DNA from 3 places in the Nocardiopsis sp. NPDC049922 genome. Region 3 is predicted to be linked to each of the others. Evidence: riboswitches for the same ligand, from Rfam matches in the RefSeq annotation. Region 3 holds a riboswitch; each other region holds the start of a gene.

Region 1 (4,928 bases), on a different contig from region 3:
TCGGCCCGCACATGGAGCAGAAGTGCGCGGTCTTGGCCGGTTCGGCGGGCAGCGTCTCGTCGTGGAAGGACTGCGCCGTCTCCGGGTCCAGCGACAGGTGGAACTGGTCCTGCCAGCGGAACTCGAACCGCGCCTTGGACAGCTCGTCGTCCCACTCCTGCGCCCGGGGGTGGCCCTTGGCCAGGTCGGCGGCGTGCGCGGCGAGCTTGTAGGTGACCACACCGGTCTTGACGTCGTCCCGGTTGGGCAGGCCCAGGTGCTCCTTCGGGGTGACGTAGCACAGCATCGCCGTGCCGTGCCAGCCGATCTGGGCGGCGCCGATGGCGGAGGTGATGTGGTCGTAGCCGGGGGCGATGTCGGTGGCCAGGGGGCCGAGCGTGTAGAACGGCGCCTCGCCGCACAGCTCCTCCTCCAGGCGCACGTTCTCCGCGATCTTGTGCATCGGCACGTGGCCCGGTCCCTCGATCATCACCTGCACGTCGTGCGCGCGGGCGATGTGGGTGAGCTCGCCCAGGGTGCGCAGCTCGGCGAACTGGGCCTCGTCGTTGGCGTCGGCGATCGAGCCGGGCCGCAGACCGTCACCGAGGGAGAAGGTGATGTCGTACTCGCGCAGGATCTCGCAGAGTTCCTCGTAGTGGGTGTAGAGGAAGCTCTCCTTGTGGTGGGCCAGGCACCACGCGGCCATGATCGAACCGCCGCGCGAGACGATCCCGGTGACGCGCCGGGCCGCCAGCGGCACGTAGCGCAGCAGCACGCCGGCGTGGACGGTCATGTAGTCGACGCCCTGCTCGGCCTGCTCGATGATGGTCTCGCGGTAGATCTCCCAGCTCAGCTTGGTGGGGTCGCCGTTGACCTTCTCCAGGGCCTGGTAGATGGGGACCGTGCCGATCGGGACCGGCGAGTTGCGCAGGATCCGTTCGCGGGTCTCGTGGATGCGCCTGCCGGTCGACAGGTCCATCACGGTGTCGGCGCCCCAGCGGGTGGCCCACACCATCTTCTCGACCTCCTCGGGCACGGAGGAGGTGACCGCGGAGTTGCCGATGTTGGCGTTGATCTTCACCAGGAAGTTCTTGCCGATGATGGTCGGCTCGGACTCCGGGTGCCTGCGGTTGACGGGGATGACCGCGCGCCCGATCGCTATCTCCTGGCGCACGAACTCGGGGTCCATGTGCTCGCGGGCGGCCACGAACCGCATCTCGGGGGTGATGATCCCGGCCTTGGCGTAGGCCAGCTGGGTGACCGCTCCGTCGACGGGCTCGCGGGCGTCGATCCACTCCTGCCGCGTGCCGGGCAGGCCCCGGTGGACGTCGATGTCGGCGGTGGAGTCGGTGTACGGACCTGACGTGTCGTACAGGTCGAAGTGGCTGCCGTTGCTCAGTTCCACCCGGCGCTGCGGGACGCGGAGCGTGAAACCGGCGGGGTCGTCGATCTCACGGTAGACCTTCCGTGATCCCATGATGGGACCCGTGGTCACCTGGTGCTCGTCGGCGGTGGAACTCGTGGCGCGGCTGTCCGTAGCCGTCATGGCATGCCTCCCTACGTCGGAATTACCCGAACAGGTTCTGCGGTCGGCGACACCGTTGAGCCGCCCTCTCAGCCCGCCATGGCGCGAGCTCCCGCGGTATTCACATGTGCGCACGTCGGGGATGGGATGAGTGACGTGCGTGCGCCCCGTACGGGGCGCGTGGCCGTGTGGCCTCGCACACCATACACAGAGGTCCCCGGGCCGTGTCCAGCCGCCCCCGGGTCAGAAAAGTGTGTCCGGCGCGTCATCCTCCGTGGCGGACACGGGGGTGAGGAGTTCGGGGCCGTTGTTCTTGATGCTGTTGACGTCGGTGGAGACCTCGTCGATCGCGAACCGGTCGACCGGCGTCCCGGCCATGACGTGGGCGAGGTCGTCCGCGCCGGAGTCGGGGTCGAGCCAGGTCGCCCAGTCCCGCCGGGGGACGATGACGGGCATGCGGTCGTGGATGTGGGCGAGTCCGGGCGCGGCCTCGGTGGTGATGACCGCGCAGGTCCACAGCCAGGCGGCGGGGTCGTTCTCGTCGGCCTCCGGGTCGCGCCAGCGTTCGAAGATCCCGGCCAGGGCCAGCGGCTCGCGGTCGTCGTAGTGGACGGCGAACGGCTTCTTGGCGGATCGGGCCTTGCGCTTGCGGTGCTGGGGGTCGGTCGCGGGCGAGGTGCCCGCCTCGGCGCGGCCGTCGGCCCCGATGAGCTGCCACTCGTAGTAGGCGTCGGCGGGCAGCAGGCACCTGCGGCGGCGGAAGGCCGCGCGGAAGGCGGGCTTGTCGGCGACGGTCTCGCCGCGGGCGTTGATCATCCGGTAGCCGACGTTGCGGTCCTTGGCCCACGACGGGACCAGCCCCCAGCGCAGGGTGCGCAGGTGGCGCGGCCCGGCGGGCTCGTCGTCGGCCTCGGCGCCGCGCGGCGGCGGGCCGAGCACGGCGTACACCGGCTTGCCCGGGGAGACGTTGTAGTCCGGCGGCAGGTCGTGCAGCGGGGGCCACGCCCGGGGGTCGGCCTCCTCGGCGATCGTCTCCTCGGGGAGGTCGAAGGCGAGCTGGAGCTGGTGCACGTTCCGGGACTGGGCATAGCGACCGCACATGCGCACGATCCTACGGCCTGTCCCGCGCCTCCCCGAGGCCGCCGACCCGGTCACCGTGTTCGTCCAGGTCGCGCCTGCGTCGATGGGCGGTCTCGCGGGTCCGCCACGCCTGGACGAGACCGGCCAGCACCGCCAGACCGCCCAGGGGCACGAGGATCCAGGGCGCCCAGGTGTCGAGGGCGGTGAGCAGGAAGGCCCGGACGCGCGCCTGTTCGGCGAGGGTGGTCACCTGCCCCTCGGACAGGGTGAGCTCGGCCGACAGCAGCCCGACCTCGCCGCCCCCTCCGCGCGGGCGGAGGCGCTCGGCGCGGGTCTCCTGGGCGTTGACGACCAGGCCGCTGACGGGCTCGACCCAGTAGGTGCGGGTGATCTCCACCCAGCGCGCCGCCGTGACGGTGCCCTCGGCGTCGGCCGTGAACAGCGCCGCGGGCACCGACCGGGCGGAGTCGGGAACCTGGGTGGCGTCGATCGTCTGGACGTAGCGGCGGACGGGGATCCCGGCGACCTGGTCGGCGCCGTCGTACTCCAGGAGCGGGGCCGAGCGGACCTCGGCGTCGTAGTGGGTGACGTCCTCGGCGGGGGCGCCCGCGGGCCAGTGGAGGACGAGCCCGGCCTGCCGGATGGCCCGGTCGCCGTTGACGTGCTCGCCGCAGCAGTTGACGGCGCGGCCGGTCACGCGGTCGACGATGACGCGGCGGCTCCAGTGGTCGATCATCCGCTCGGGGGTCGAGACGTCCACGGACATCTCCCACGCCGACCAGTCGCCGCCGTGCGGGGTGGCGTCGATCCGGGTGACCCGCCGGACCTCGACGCCCTGCCGCAACGACCAGGTGGCCGCGTCGAGGTAGGCGGCGTCCTCGTCGACCATCCGGAGTTCGAACTCGGCGGATGCGGGCAGGAGTGCGACGCGGTCGTGCACGTAGAGGGGCAGGAGGGCGGCCAGCGTCAGCAGGAAGGCGCCCAGGGCGACGAGGAAGGTCCCCCGGGACGCCTCAACCGGTGCGCTCATGTGCGGGCCTCCTCGACGTCGGCGTCCGGCGCGGGCGCGGATCCGTTCCCGTGCCCGTTGGCGGCGGCCGTCCCGGCCGGGTACGCGGGCTGGTCGAACGGCACGGCGCGACGCCCTTCGGCGGCCCGGCCCCGGGCCGTGACGGGCTCGGGGCCGTCCTCCCCGCGCTGGCCGAGCGCGAGGACGAGCCGGGTCAGGGCGGGCAGGCACAGCGCCTGGGCGACCCAGCCGCGCAGCGCTCCCCCGAACACCTCCGTGACGTCGTGGAAGGGCATGTACAGCGCGAGGTGCGTGCCGACGGCCATCGCCACCCCGGCCAGGGCGAGCGAGACCGCGACCGTCCACGGACCGGCCAGGTGGGGCAGCGCGCGCCCGCCGAGCGACGGCCGCCCCGGCCGGGCGTGCCGCAGCCCCTTGGGCGCCCGTCGGCCGAGCCACCAGACGCACAGCAGGATCACCCCGACCACGGCGGCTCCGGCCGCGCCCGCCACCCACACGCCGTAGGCCAGGCCGAGGGGCAGGACCGCCCACCGACTCAGCCAGCCGGGTCCGGCGGCGGGCAGCGGGCGTCCGCCGCGTCCCGTCGATCCGGCCGCGCGCGCGAGCGGGCCCGCGAGCCTGGCGGGCACGAGCCGCCGGGGCCACACCGCCAGGACCACCAGGAGCCCGGCCAGCCCGGCGCCGACCGCGAGCGTGGCCTGGTAGGAGGTGTCGGGCACATAGGTCAGCGTCACCGTGCCCCGGCTGCCCGCCGGGAGCACCCAGCCCTGCTTCCAGCCCTCCAGCCGGACCGGCTCCAGCGTCCCCTCGGTGCCGGACAGGGTCGCCTCCCAGCCCTCGTTGAAGTTCTCGTTGACGACGAGCAGGCTCTCCTCGTCGACGGAGACGTCGAAGCGGCGCTCACCCGGTCCCCACGCGTGCACCCGCTCGACCTCGGCCGTCTCGACCGGCTCCCGGTCGGCCAGGGACGTGTCCCCCTCGACCAGGGCCGAACGCACGTCGTAGCGGTTGCCCGGGTCGACGACGATCCGGTTCTCCCCCTCGGCCAGGTCGAGGTCGGTGCAGCTCTCGTAGCGCAGCGGACGCCCGGTGAGCTGGTCGGCGAGCGTGCCCTCGGTGATCCGGGTCTCCACGCGCCGCCCGTTGACGCGCAGCATGGGGCCCAGGCCGCAGGCGGTGGCGGCGTCGCCCTCGGGCAGCGGGTCCACCGGGTCGACTCCGGGCAGCGTGATGGTGCCGATCTCCAGGTCCTGGCCCTCGGGACGCTCGAAGGTCACGCGCAGCGAGTCGGCGGTGAGCTCGGCGAAGTCGACC
Region 2 (4,928 bases), on a different contig from region 3:
GTGTTGGGCAGGGGGCGGATCTTGTTCCGGGTCAGGACGTCCCACACCGACCCCTGGGCGCCGGGCGTCACCCGGCGCATCGCCACGGTGGTCAGCTCGGTCCCCGACGTGACGAGCGCCTCCTCCAACACCTCCATCGACGGGGCGCCGCCGGTGCCGGTGATGAGCCGGGAGCCGAAGGAGACGCCGTCGATCACCAACGGGTCGTCCACGGTGTCGGTCATGGTCAGCCTCCCTGCACTGCGGTCAGGACGTCCACGCGGTCGCCGGAGCCCAGGGGCGTGTCGGCCCAGGCGGTCCGGCGCACCACCTCGTCGTTGACGGCCACGGCGATGCCGCCCGGGACCTCCCCGCCCGCCGGTGCGGCCAGGTCGCGCACGACCGCGGCGACGGTGGCGTCCTCGGCGACCTCGCGCCGGTCGCCGTTGATGATCAGTTCCACTGCTTCTCCCACGTGCTCGTGTGGCCGCCGCCCAGCTCGCGGTCGGCGGCGAAGGCGCGCGCGTACTCCGGCAGGGCGCCGCCGGTGAGGGCCTCGGCCATGACCTCGCCGGTGACCGGGGTCAGCAGGACGCCGTGCCGGTAGTGACCGCCCGCCAGGTGCACACCGGGGATCCGGGTGGGGCCCAGGAGCGGTTCGTTGTCGGGTGAGCCCGGGCGCAGGCCGACGCAGGTCTCGGTGACCTCCAGTTCGGTGACGCCCGGGACGAGTTCGCGCGCGTCCCGCAGGACCCGCCACAGCCCCCCGGCGGTCAGCGCCGTGTCGTAGCCCAGCTCCTCCTGGGTGGCGCCGACGATGACCTCCCCGTCCTCGCGCGGCACGAGGTAGACGGGGAAGCCGCGGACCAGCCCCCGGACCGTGCGCCCGACGATGGGCGGCTCCCCGGCGGGCGGGCGCATCCGCAGCAGCTGGCCCTTGACCGGGCGCAGGTGCGGCACCACCGGCTCGGGGACGGTGATCCGGTCGTTCCAGCACCCCGCCGCCAGGACCACCTGGTCGGTGGGCAGGACGTCGCCGTCCGCCAGGCGCACGCCCAGGGGCGCGCCGCCGGGGCCGCCGTCGGTGACCTCCTCGACCCGGTCGGCCAGCTCGGCCACGCCCGCCCGTACGCCCGCCACGGCCAGAGCCCGCAGCACCATCCGGGGGTCCACCGAGTGGTCGTCGGGGGCGTGCAGGCCACCGCGCACGGACGGAGCGAGCATGGGTTCCAGGCGTCGGCACTCACGGCTGGTCAGGCGCTCGCCGGCGACGCCGATGCGCCGCTGGAGGTCCTGGAGGTCGCTGAGGACGGCGAGGTCGTCGCGGTCGAAGGCGACCAGGAGCGTGCCGGTGGTGTGGTAGCCCACCCGCACGCCGCTCGCCCGCTCCAGCTCGGCGACGAAGTCGGGGTACATGCCCGTCGACCGGACGCCGAGTTCGACCAGTCGCTCCTCGCCGAACGCCGCCTCGGTGGCGGGGGTGAGCATGCCCGCGGCGACCACGGAGGAGGCCCGGGCGCGGGTGGGACGGCCGACGGGGTCGGGTTCGACGAGGGTGACGGACAGTCCGCGCTGGGCGGCGCGCCAGGCGGTGACCCGCCCGACGAGGCCGCCGCCGACCACGACCACCCGGTCGCCGTCATTGGTAGGACGACTCGCCGCGGAGCGGGGCTCGTTCGATGTGCGCATGGCGCTGGGTTCCACTCCCTTCGCCGGTATGACCCGGATCAGGTTCGTGCGGTCGGAGGCCGGATCAGCCTCCCTCTCAGCCGGGTCCACCCGGCTCCCGCGGGACGTTCGCTTCCGGGTTCATCCTAGATCAACCCGGTTCGGGGGTGGTGACGGGGATCTCGCGGGTACGCGCCGAGCACTCCCGACGAAGGTGTCCGGGCCCCTCGCCCGTGTGGCAGATTGGAGACGTGACACAACGCGAATCCGACATCGACGCACTGGTCGGCGAGTGGCTGACCCTCAGGCAGGCGGCGGCGCCGCTGGGCGTGAGCCCGAACCGGATCAAGCAGCTGATCCGGGAGAACCGCATGATGGGCGTCGTCCGCTCCGGAGAGCTGTCCATTCCGGCCGCGTTCCTGGACGGGGACGACCTCGTCAAGGGCCTGCCGGGGACACTGGTGCTGCTCAGCGACGCGGGCTTCTCCACCGAGGACGCCCTGCGCTGGCTGTTCACGCCCGACGACACGCTGCCGGGCACGCCGATCCAGGCCATGCGCGAGAACCGGGGCACCGAGGTCCGTCGCCGGGCGCAGAGCCTGGCCTTCTGAGGGGCGCGCCGTGGGGGGCCGCCCCTTGGGCGCACCACGGCACAGGCCCTAGGCTGGGCGGCGTGAGGACCAGCCACGGAACCAGCCTGCGCAAGCGCCTGGACGCATCCCTTCTGTACCTGTGCACCGACGCCCGGCGCGAGCGCGGCGATCTCGCCGAGTTCGCGGACGCCGCCCTCGCCGGGGGCGCGGACATCATCCAGCTCCGCGACAAGGGCCTGGAGGCGCGCGAGGAGATCGCCGCCCTGGAGGTGCTCAGGGAGGCCTGCGAGCGGCACGGATCCCTGCTCGCCGTCAACGACCGGGCCGACATCGCCCGCGCGGTGCGCGCCGACGTCCTGCACCTGGGCCAGCGCGACCTGCCCGTCCCCATGGCCCGGGACATCATCGGCGCGGACCCGATCATCGGCCGCTCCAACAACGACATCGACGCCGCGACCGACTCCGCCGCCGAGCTCGGCAGCGACTACTTCTGCGTGGGCCCGACCTGGGCGACCCCCACCAAGCCGGGGCGGCCCGCCGCCGGGCTGGAGCTGGTCGAGCGGGCCGCCGCGCTGGACACGGACAAGCCGTGGTTCGCCATCGGCGGGATCGACCAGTCCAACATCGACCGCGTGCTCGACGCCGGGGCCCGCCGGGTCGTGGTCGTCCGCGCGATCACCGAGGCGGAGGACCCCCGGGCGGCCGCCGCCGAGCTGCGCGCCCGTCTGGCCGCCCGCGCCTAGCGGTCCCCCGCGGCGTCACACGGCGACGTGCGACAGGGCGCTCGGGTGGCGCCGCAGGAACCCCTCGATGGACTGGGCCGGGTGCCCGGTCAGCTTCGGAACGGTGGGCGCGACCACGTCCATCTCCCCGGTGGCGATCGCCGCGTAGGACGACGCCCACCCCTCGATCGCCCACTCGGGCGCCCCGCTGGACCGGCGCGACTCCAGCGCCTCCTCCCACGTCTCCGGCACGTACCGGACGGCGCGGCCGGTCAGGGAGGAGAGTTTGTCCACGGTGGCGCCCAACGTCAGCGCCTCCGGGCCGGTGACGTCGTGGGTCGCGTTGTCGGACACGGCGATCACCGCCGGGTCGGTCAGCACGGCGGTCGCCACGTCCGCCACGTCGTCGCGCGACACCCAGGCGACCCGGCCGTCACCGGCGGGCCCGCGCACCACACCGTGCTCGTCCGCCCAGCGCGGCAGCAGGTCCAGGTACAGGCTGGGTCTCAGGAAGGTGTGCGCCACCCCGGACATCCGGATGTGCGCCTCGGTGAAGAAGTGCGTCCGGGCGAAGGTGAACGTGGCGGCCGGCCCGGCGCTGAGGAACGACAGGTAGACGATCCGCGACACCCCCGCCTTGACCGCCGCGTCCACCGCGCTCGTGTGCGCGTCGATCCGGTCCTCCGACTCGGTCGCCGACACGAGGAACAGCGTGTCCACCCCGCGGCAGGCGCGCTCGAAGTCGGTGGTGTCCTCGTAGGCCGCCATCGCCGCGCTGCTGCCCGGGTACTCCGGCGCCCGGTTGATGTCGCGGACGATGAGCCGCTGCGCCATCCCGAGCCGTGCGATCCGGGCCGCGACGCGTCCGCCGACGGCCCCGGTCGCCCCGGTCACCCCTATGGTGTGGTTTGTCATCTGATCGTCGCCCATGACACCCCATCCTGAGGGATCGGAACGGGCCGGGCGCCGAACGGCACGCGCGTTTTTGCGGCTTCCGGTCAGCGGGTGGTGCGCTCTTGGTCCTCGTCTCCGGAGGGCGCGGTGGCCGCCTCCCGGAGGGGACGCCGGTAGGACAGGCGGCGCAGCAGCACCTCGGCGGGACCGCGGCGGCCCGTGCGCTCCAGCGCGTAGGCGAACACCACGGTCACCAGCCACACCCCGGCCGCGAACAGGAACATGCTCCACGACGTCAGGTGCGCGGCCAGCCCCAGACCCCACGCGGCCAGCAGCGGCGCGCACAGCACCGACTGCGCGAGGTAGCACGAGAGCGAACGCCGCCCGGTGGCGGTCAGCGCGGTCAGCACCACGCCGGGCTCGCGCCCGCGCCGCTGGATCCGGTGGGCGATGAGCGCGATCAGCGCGACGTAGCCCAGGCCGCCCATCATGCCGGTGGTGACGTCCAGCATGGACAGCGCGTCGCCCGGAGACCAGTCCAGGACCCCGATCTGCGTCAGCGCCGTCGGGGCGCCGCCCAGCCAGCCCGCGGCGATGCCGCCGAAGGCGACCCGGCGCAGCAGGACGAGGTGGCGTCCGGGCTCCTCCAGGATCCGGCGGCGCGCGGCCCAGAACCCGAGCAGGATCGCGGTGGGGACCACCATCCCCAGCACGCCCTGGCCGAGGACGATCAGGGGCCAGGCGGTGATGCGGCCCAGGGCGGCGCCGAGCAGGGAGGGGTTCCCGATGTTCTCGGCCAGCGAGCCCATGAAGTCCGCCGCCGAGCCCTCCCCACCGGACTGCGACAGCGCGAGCGGCAGGAGACTGAGGACCGACAGCAGCGCCAGGACGCCCGTGATCGCCCCGGCCCACACCAGCAGGGTGGTGTCCCTGCGGCGGAGGAACAGCCAGCACATCAGCAGACCGGCCAGGCCGTAGGCGCCCAGCACGTCGCCCATCCACAGCAGGAGGGCGTGCACGAACCCGAACGCCAGCAGCCACAGGTTGCGCCGGCGCAGGAGGGCGGACACGT
Region 3 (4,928 bases):
ACGGGATCGAGATCGCGGCGCGGCGGTACTTCTCGGTGCCCGCCGCCGACCTGGACCCGGGGCAGGCGGCGACGCTGGTCGGCCTGGTGCGGGCGCCCTCCTACTACGACCCGCTGACCAACCCGGAGGCCGCCCGGAAGCGGCGTGACCTCGTCCTGGAGCGGATGGTGGCCGTGGGGCGGATCAGTCGGGCCGAGGCCGACGGGTACCTGGCGCGGGACCTCGGGCTGGCGCCGACACCGCGCGGCGGGAGCTGCTACCACAGCGCGTATCCGTTCTTCTGCGACTACGTCACGCGCTGGCTGCTGCGCACGGACGTGCTCGGCGACACCGAGGAGGAGCGGCGGGCGGTGCTGCGCCAGGGCGGCATCGGCGTGCGGACCACGCTCGACCCGCGGACGCAGGCCGCGGCCCAGGAGGCGGTCGACCGGCACGTGCCGAGCGACGGGTCGACGCGGTTCGCCGCCGAGGCGGTGGTCGAGCCCGGGACCGGGCGGGTGCGGGCGCTCGCCCAGAACCTGCGGTACGGGTTCGACGAGACGGACCCGGGCACGACCGCGATCAACCTCGCGGTGGACCGGCGCGACGGCGGCACCACCGGCTACCAGGCGGGATCGACGTTCAAGACGTTCACCCTCGCCGCCGCGCTGGACGCCGGAATGGGCTACGGGACGAGTTTTCGGTCGCCCGGAACCATCTCGATCAGCGGGCTGAGGAACTGTGACGGCGGCCGGATGGAACCGTGGGACGTGCGCAACGTGGGGGAGGGTTCTTCTGGGTCGCACACCATGGTCAGCGCGACGCGGGGGTCGGTGAACACCTATTTCGCGCAGCTCCAGCGGAGGGTGGGCCTGTGCGAGACGGCGACGATGGCCGAGCGCGCGGGTGTGCACCGGGCCGACGGGGAGCCGCTGGGGGTGTGGAGCTCGTTCACGCTGGGGGACCAGGAGGTCTCACCGCTGACCCTGGCCGCCGCCTACGCCACGTTCGCCGCCCGGGGAGTGCACTGCGTGCCGGTGCCGGTCACGGCCGTGGTCATCGACCGGTCGGGTACGGGCGACGACGAGGAGATCCCGGTCGAGGCCGAGTGCGAGCGCACGGTGGACCAGCGGGTGGCCGACGGGGTGAACCACCTCCTCCAGGAGCCGTTCGACGGCGGGACCGCGAACGGGCTGGGCATCGGCCGTCCGGCGGCGGGCAAGACGGGGACGACCGACGGGGCCGCCTACGCGTGGTTCGCGGGGTACACGCCGAACCTGGCGGCGGCGGTCGCGGTCGGCGACGTGCGCGGCGGCGAGCGGCACCCGCTCCAGGGCGTGACCATCGGCGGCCGGTACTACGGGATCGTCTACGGGGGGACGCTGCCGGGCCCGATCTGGCGGGACACGATGAGCGGGGCGACCGCGTCGCTCCCGGCGGAGGGGTTCGCGGCCTCGCCCGAGGCCTATGGCGCCCCGGACGCCCAGCCGTTCGACGATGGGGGCGACGGTGATTCCGGGCGCGCCGAGAGGAGCGGGGTTTTCGACGAGGGTGGGGCTCCTGGGGATGCTGAGCCCTCAGGGAACGCTGGCAACGCTGAGCATCCGGAAAGTGCTGGTGGTGCTGAGCCCCCGGAAAGTGCTGGCAACGCTGGTTCCACGGAGGGTGCTGGTGGTGTCGAGCCCCCGGAAAGTGCTGGCAACGCTGATTTCGCGGAGGGTGCTGGTGGTGCTGAGCCCTCAGAGAGCACTGGGGAGACCGAGAACAGCGGAGAAACGGGAGACACCGGGGGTGCCGAGGCGTCCGAGGGCGGTCAGAGCGGCACCGGGGACGCCAGCGACGCAGGAGACGAGGACCCCTCGGAGGATGCCGATGGTCTCGGCGGTGCTGGGGAAGCCGAGGGCGACACGCGGAGCGAGGGATCCGCGGGCGGTTGAAGCCGGGGACGGCTGTGAGGTCCGTGAACTGGGTGGCTTTTCCGGAGCGCGGCGCACGCGTGCCGCGGGGCGCCGGGGAGCGCGGGACCGCCGTGGCGGCCGGGCTCGCGGGCGTTCGTCGGCGACGACGGGCGGCCCTCGTCGGGGGCGGCTGGCGGCGTGTGCCGGGTGGTGCGTGTCACCACCAGGCAGTACGTCCCGCATAATGGTGCATAACCGACAGGGGAGCGCATGAGCGCTGAGAGTGCGGCACCGTCGCCGCAGACCCTTACACACCTGATCTGGGTCATGCCAGCGAAGGAAGTCGTAGGAACCGCCGCCGGTGGCGTGTGTCCCGCGCACCGGCACGAGTCCGGTGCGCGCCGCGCGCGGCCGGAGGCGCTCTTGGCCGCGACCCCTCGTCACCCGACGAAGGGACAGGAATGAGCACCGACACCACCAAGTCCGGCTTCTGGCAGGACGTCCTCACCCGGCTGCGCGGCTGGCGGACGGTCGACATCGTGGTCGCCGCCGTCATCGGCGTCGCCATCGGCGTTGTCTTCTGGCTGTGGAACATCGTGTGGACGGTCACCACGCCGCTGTTCGTGGGCTTCCCGCCCGGACAGGCCGTCGTCTACGGCATGTGGCTGATCTCCGGCGTGCTGGGCGGACTCATCATCCGCAGGCCCGGCGCCGCCCTCCTCACCTCGATCGCCGCCGCCTCCGTCTCGGCGGTGCTCGGCACCCAGTGGGGGATCATGGTGATCCTCGACGGCACCCTCCAGGGCATCCTGCCCGAGCTGGTCTTCCTCGCCTTCGGCTACCGCCGCTGGGGCATGGGCGTGGCCGTGCTCGCCGCAGCCGTCGCCGGGATCTCCCCCGCCATCCGCGACAACATCACCTACAACGTCGCCTGGCCGCTGGAGTTCAAGCTCGCCTACGGCCTCATCGTCATCGCCAGCGCCGCCGTCATCGCCGGTGTCGGCGCCCGCCTCATCACCACGGCGCTCGCCCGGACCGGCGCGCTGGCCCCCTTCCCGTCGGCCAAGGGCTGACCGGGGTGGGCTCTCGTACGGCGGGAGGCCCCGGCGCGCGCGTCGAACTCTCCGGTTGGGGCTGGCGTCACTCCGGTCGCCGGGCGCACGCGCTGCGCGGCGTGGACCTGACGGTCGAACCCGGCGAACGTGTGCTGCTGCTCGGCGCCTCGGGCGCGGGCAAGTCGACCCTGCTGCACTCGCTCGCCGGGCTCACCGGCGCCGACAGCGCCATCAGCGGCGACCAGGAGGGCACGCTCCTGGTGGACGGCGAACCCGCCGACCGGCGTCGGGGCGTGGTCGGCCTGGTCAGCCAGGACCCCGAGACCCAGCTCGTGATGGCCCGCGCCGGGGACGACGTCGCCTTCGGGTTGGAGAACCTGGGCGCGGCCCCGGACCGGATCTGGCCGCGCGTCGACGGCGCCCTGGCCGAGGTCGGCTTCCCGTACGGGCGGCGCCACTCGACCGGGGCCCTGTCCGGCGGCGAGAAGCAGCGCCTGGTCATCGCCGGGGCGCTGGCCATGCGCCCGCGACTGCTCCTGCTCGACGAACCGACCGCCAACCTGGACCCGGCCGGCGCCGCACTGGTGCGCGGCGTGCTCCAACGGCTGTTGGCCGAGACCGAGGCGACGCTCGTCCTGGTCGAGCACCGCGTGGCCGACGTCGTGGACCTGGTCGACCGAGTGGTCGTCCTGGAACCGGGCGGCGGAGTGATCGCGGACGGCGCGCCCCAGACGGTCTTCGCGGAGCACGGACGCGCCCTGGCCGACCAGGGCGTGTGGATCCCCGGGAACGAGCCCGAGCCCGACCTCTCCCCGGCCCCCGGCGGCACGACGCTGCTCGAGGCGGTCGGCGTCGCCGCGCGCACCCCGGTCGAACTGGGCGCGCGGTCGGCGCCCCCGCGCACCGTGCTGGCGGGGGTCGGCCTCGCCGTCGAGGCCGGGACCGCCACCGCGCTGACCGGGCCCAACGGCGCGGGCAAGTCGACGCTGCTGATGCTGCTGGCCGGACTGAGTAAGCCGTACCGCGGCGCCGTGCACCCGCGCGGCCCGCTCGCCGAGGTCGACCGGCGCCCGCTGCGGCGCTGGCCCGCGCGCCGACTGGCGCGGCACGTCGGCACGGTCTTCCAGCACGCCGAGGACCAGTTCGTCACGCCCACGGTGCGCGAGGAGCTGCTCTTCGCCCCGCTGCGGGCGGGGATGGACCGGGGCGCGGCCGACGCGTGGGTCGACGAGCTGCTGGAGCGGCTCCGGCTGACCAGGCTCGCCGACGTGCACCCCTACACCCTCTCCGGAGGGGAGAAGCGACGGCTGTCGGTGGCCACCGCGCTCAGCTCGGGCCCCGCGCACGCGCCGGACGTCCTGACGCTGGACGAGCCGACCTTCGGCCAGGACACCCGGACCTGGACGGAGCTCGTGGAGCTGCTGGGCGCGCTGCGCGCCGAGGGGCGGGCCGTCGTCATGGCCACCCACGACGAACTGCTGCTCCGGCACCTGACCGACACACGGGTACGGGTGGCGGACGGCGGCGTGGCGCCCGTGGACGCGGTCGCCGCCGACCCGGAAGGGGGGACCGCGTGAGCGCGCGGAAGGAGCGTCCCGCGCAGGCGACGGCGGGCGACACCATGACCCTGGACGTGCCCCGGGAAGGCGGCGTCCGGTACTGGATGACCGGGCTCAACCCCGCGGCCAAGCTCCTGGCCGCCCTGATCCTCGCCCTGGGCCTGGTCCCCGCCGTGGACGCGGTCACCGGCGGGGTGGTGTTGGCGGCGGTCGTGCTGTCGGTCCCCTTCAGCGGGATCGACCGGCGCACGCTGGTGGTCCTGGGCGGTCCCTTCCTCCTCATGGGGCTGTCCAGCGGCGCGGTCAACTACCTCTACGGCGAGCACGGGCTGGAGGGGGCGGTGGGGGCGGCCGTGCGGCTGCTGGCGATCGCCCTGCCGGGGCTGCTGGCCGCCGCGAGCAGCGACCCCACGGAGATGTCGGACGGACTCGTCCAG

Evidence for each region. Region 3 has a riboswitch for thiamine pyrophosphate ahead of AB0I72_RS11830 (ECF transporter S component). Riboswitches for the same ligand answer to the same signal wherever they lie in the genome.
Region 1: linked by a shared signal. The riboswitch ahead of thiC (phosphomethylpyrimidine synthase ThiC) and the one ahead of AB0I72_RS11830 (ECF transporter S component) in region 3 are both predicted to bind thiamine pyrophosphate.
Region 2: linked by a shared signal. The riboswitch ahead of thiO (glycine oxidase ThiO) and the one ahead of AB0I72_RS11830 (ECF transporter S component) in region 3 are both predicted to bind thiamine pyrophosphate.

What each region holds. Positions count from the first base shown of each region.
Region 1 covers NZ_JBFAME010000009.1:275,129-280,056, forward strand. Annotated here, with positions in the region: gene thiC (phosphomethylpyrimidine synthase ThiC) at 1-1,525, opposite strand, end outside; TPP riboswitch at 1,517-1,630, opposite strand; gene AB0I72_RS18665 (SOS response-associated peptidase) at 1,748-2,605, opposite strand; gene AB0I72_RS18670 (DUF3068 domain-containing protein) at 2,616-3,614, opposite strand; gene AB0I72_RS18675 (alpha-(1->3)-arabinofuranosyltransferase) at 3,611-4,928, opposite strand, start outside.
Region 2 covers NZ_JBFAME010000018.1:72,778-77,705, reverse strand. Annotated here, with positions in the region: gene AB0I72_RS25175 (thiazole synthase) at 1-224, opposite strand, end outside; gene thiS (sulfur carrier protein ThiS) at 227-442, opposite strand; gene thiO (glycine oxidase ThiO) at 433-1,668, opposite strand; TPP riboswitch at 1,666-1,779, opposite strand; gene AB0I72_RS25160 (Rv2175c family DNA-binding protein) at 1,899-2,258, shown strand; gene thiE (thiamine phosphate synthase) at 2,321-2,983, shown strand; gene AB0I72_RS25150 (SDR family oxidoreductase) at 2,999-3,892, opposite strand; gene AB0I72_RS25145 (DUF418 domain-containing protein) at 3,961-4,928, opposite strand, start outside.
Region 3 covers NZ_JBFAME010000005.1:164,996-169,923, reverse strand. Annotated here, with positions in the region: gene AB0I72_RS11835 (transglycosylase domain-containing protein) at 1-1,916, shown strand, start outside; TPP riboswitch at 2,128-2,236, shown strand; gene AB0I72_RS11830 (ECF transporter S component) at 2,339-2,950, shown strand; gene AB0I72_RS11825 (ABC transporter ATP-binding protein) at 2,956-4,509, shown strand; gene AB0I72_RS11820 (energy-coupling factor transporter transmembrane component T) at 4,554-4,928, shown strand, end outside.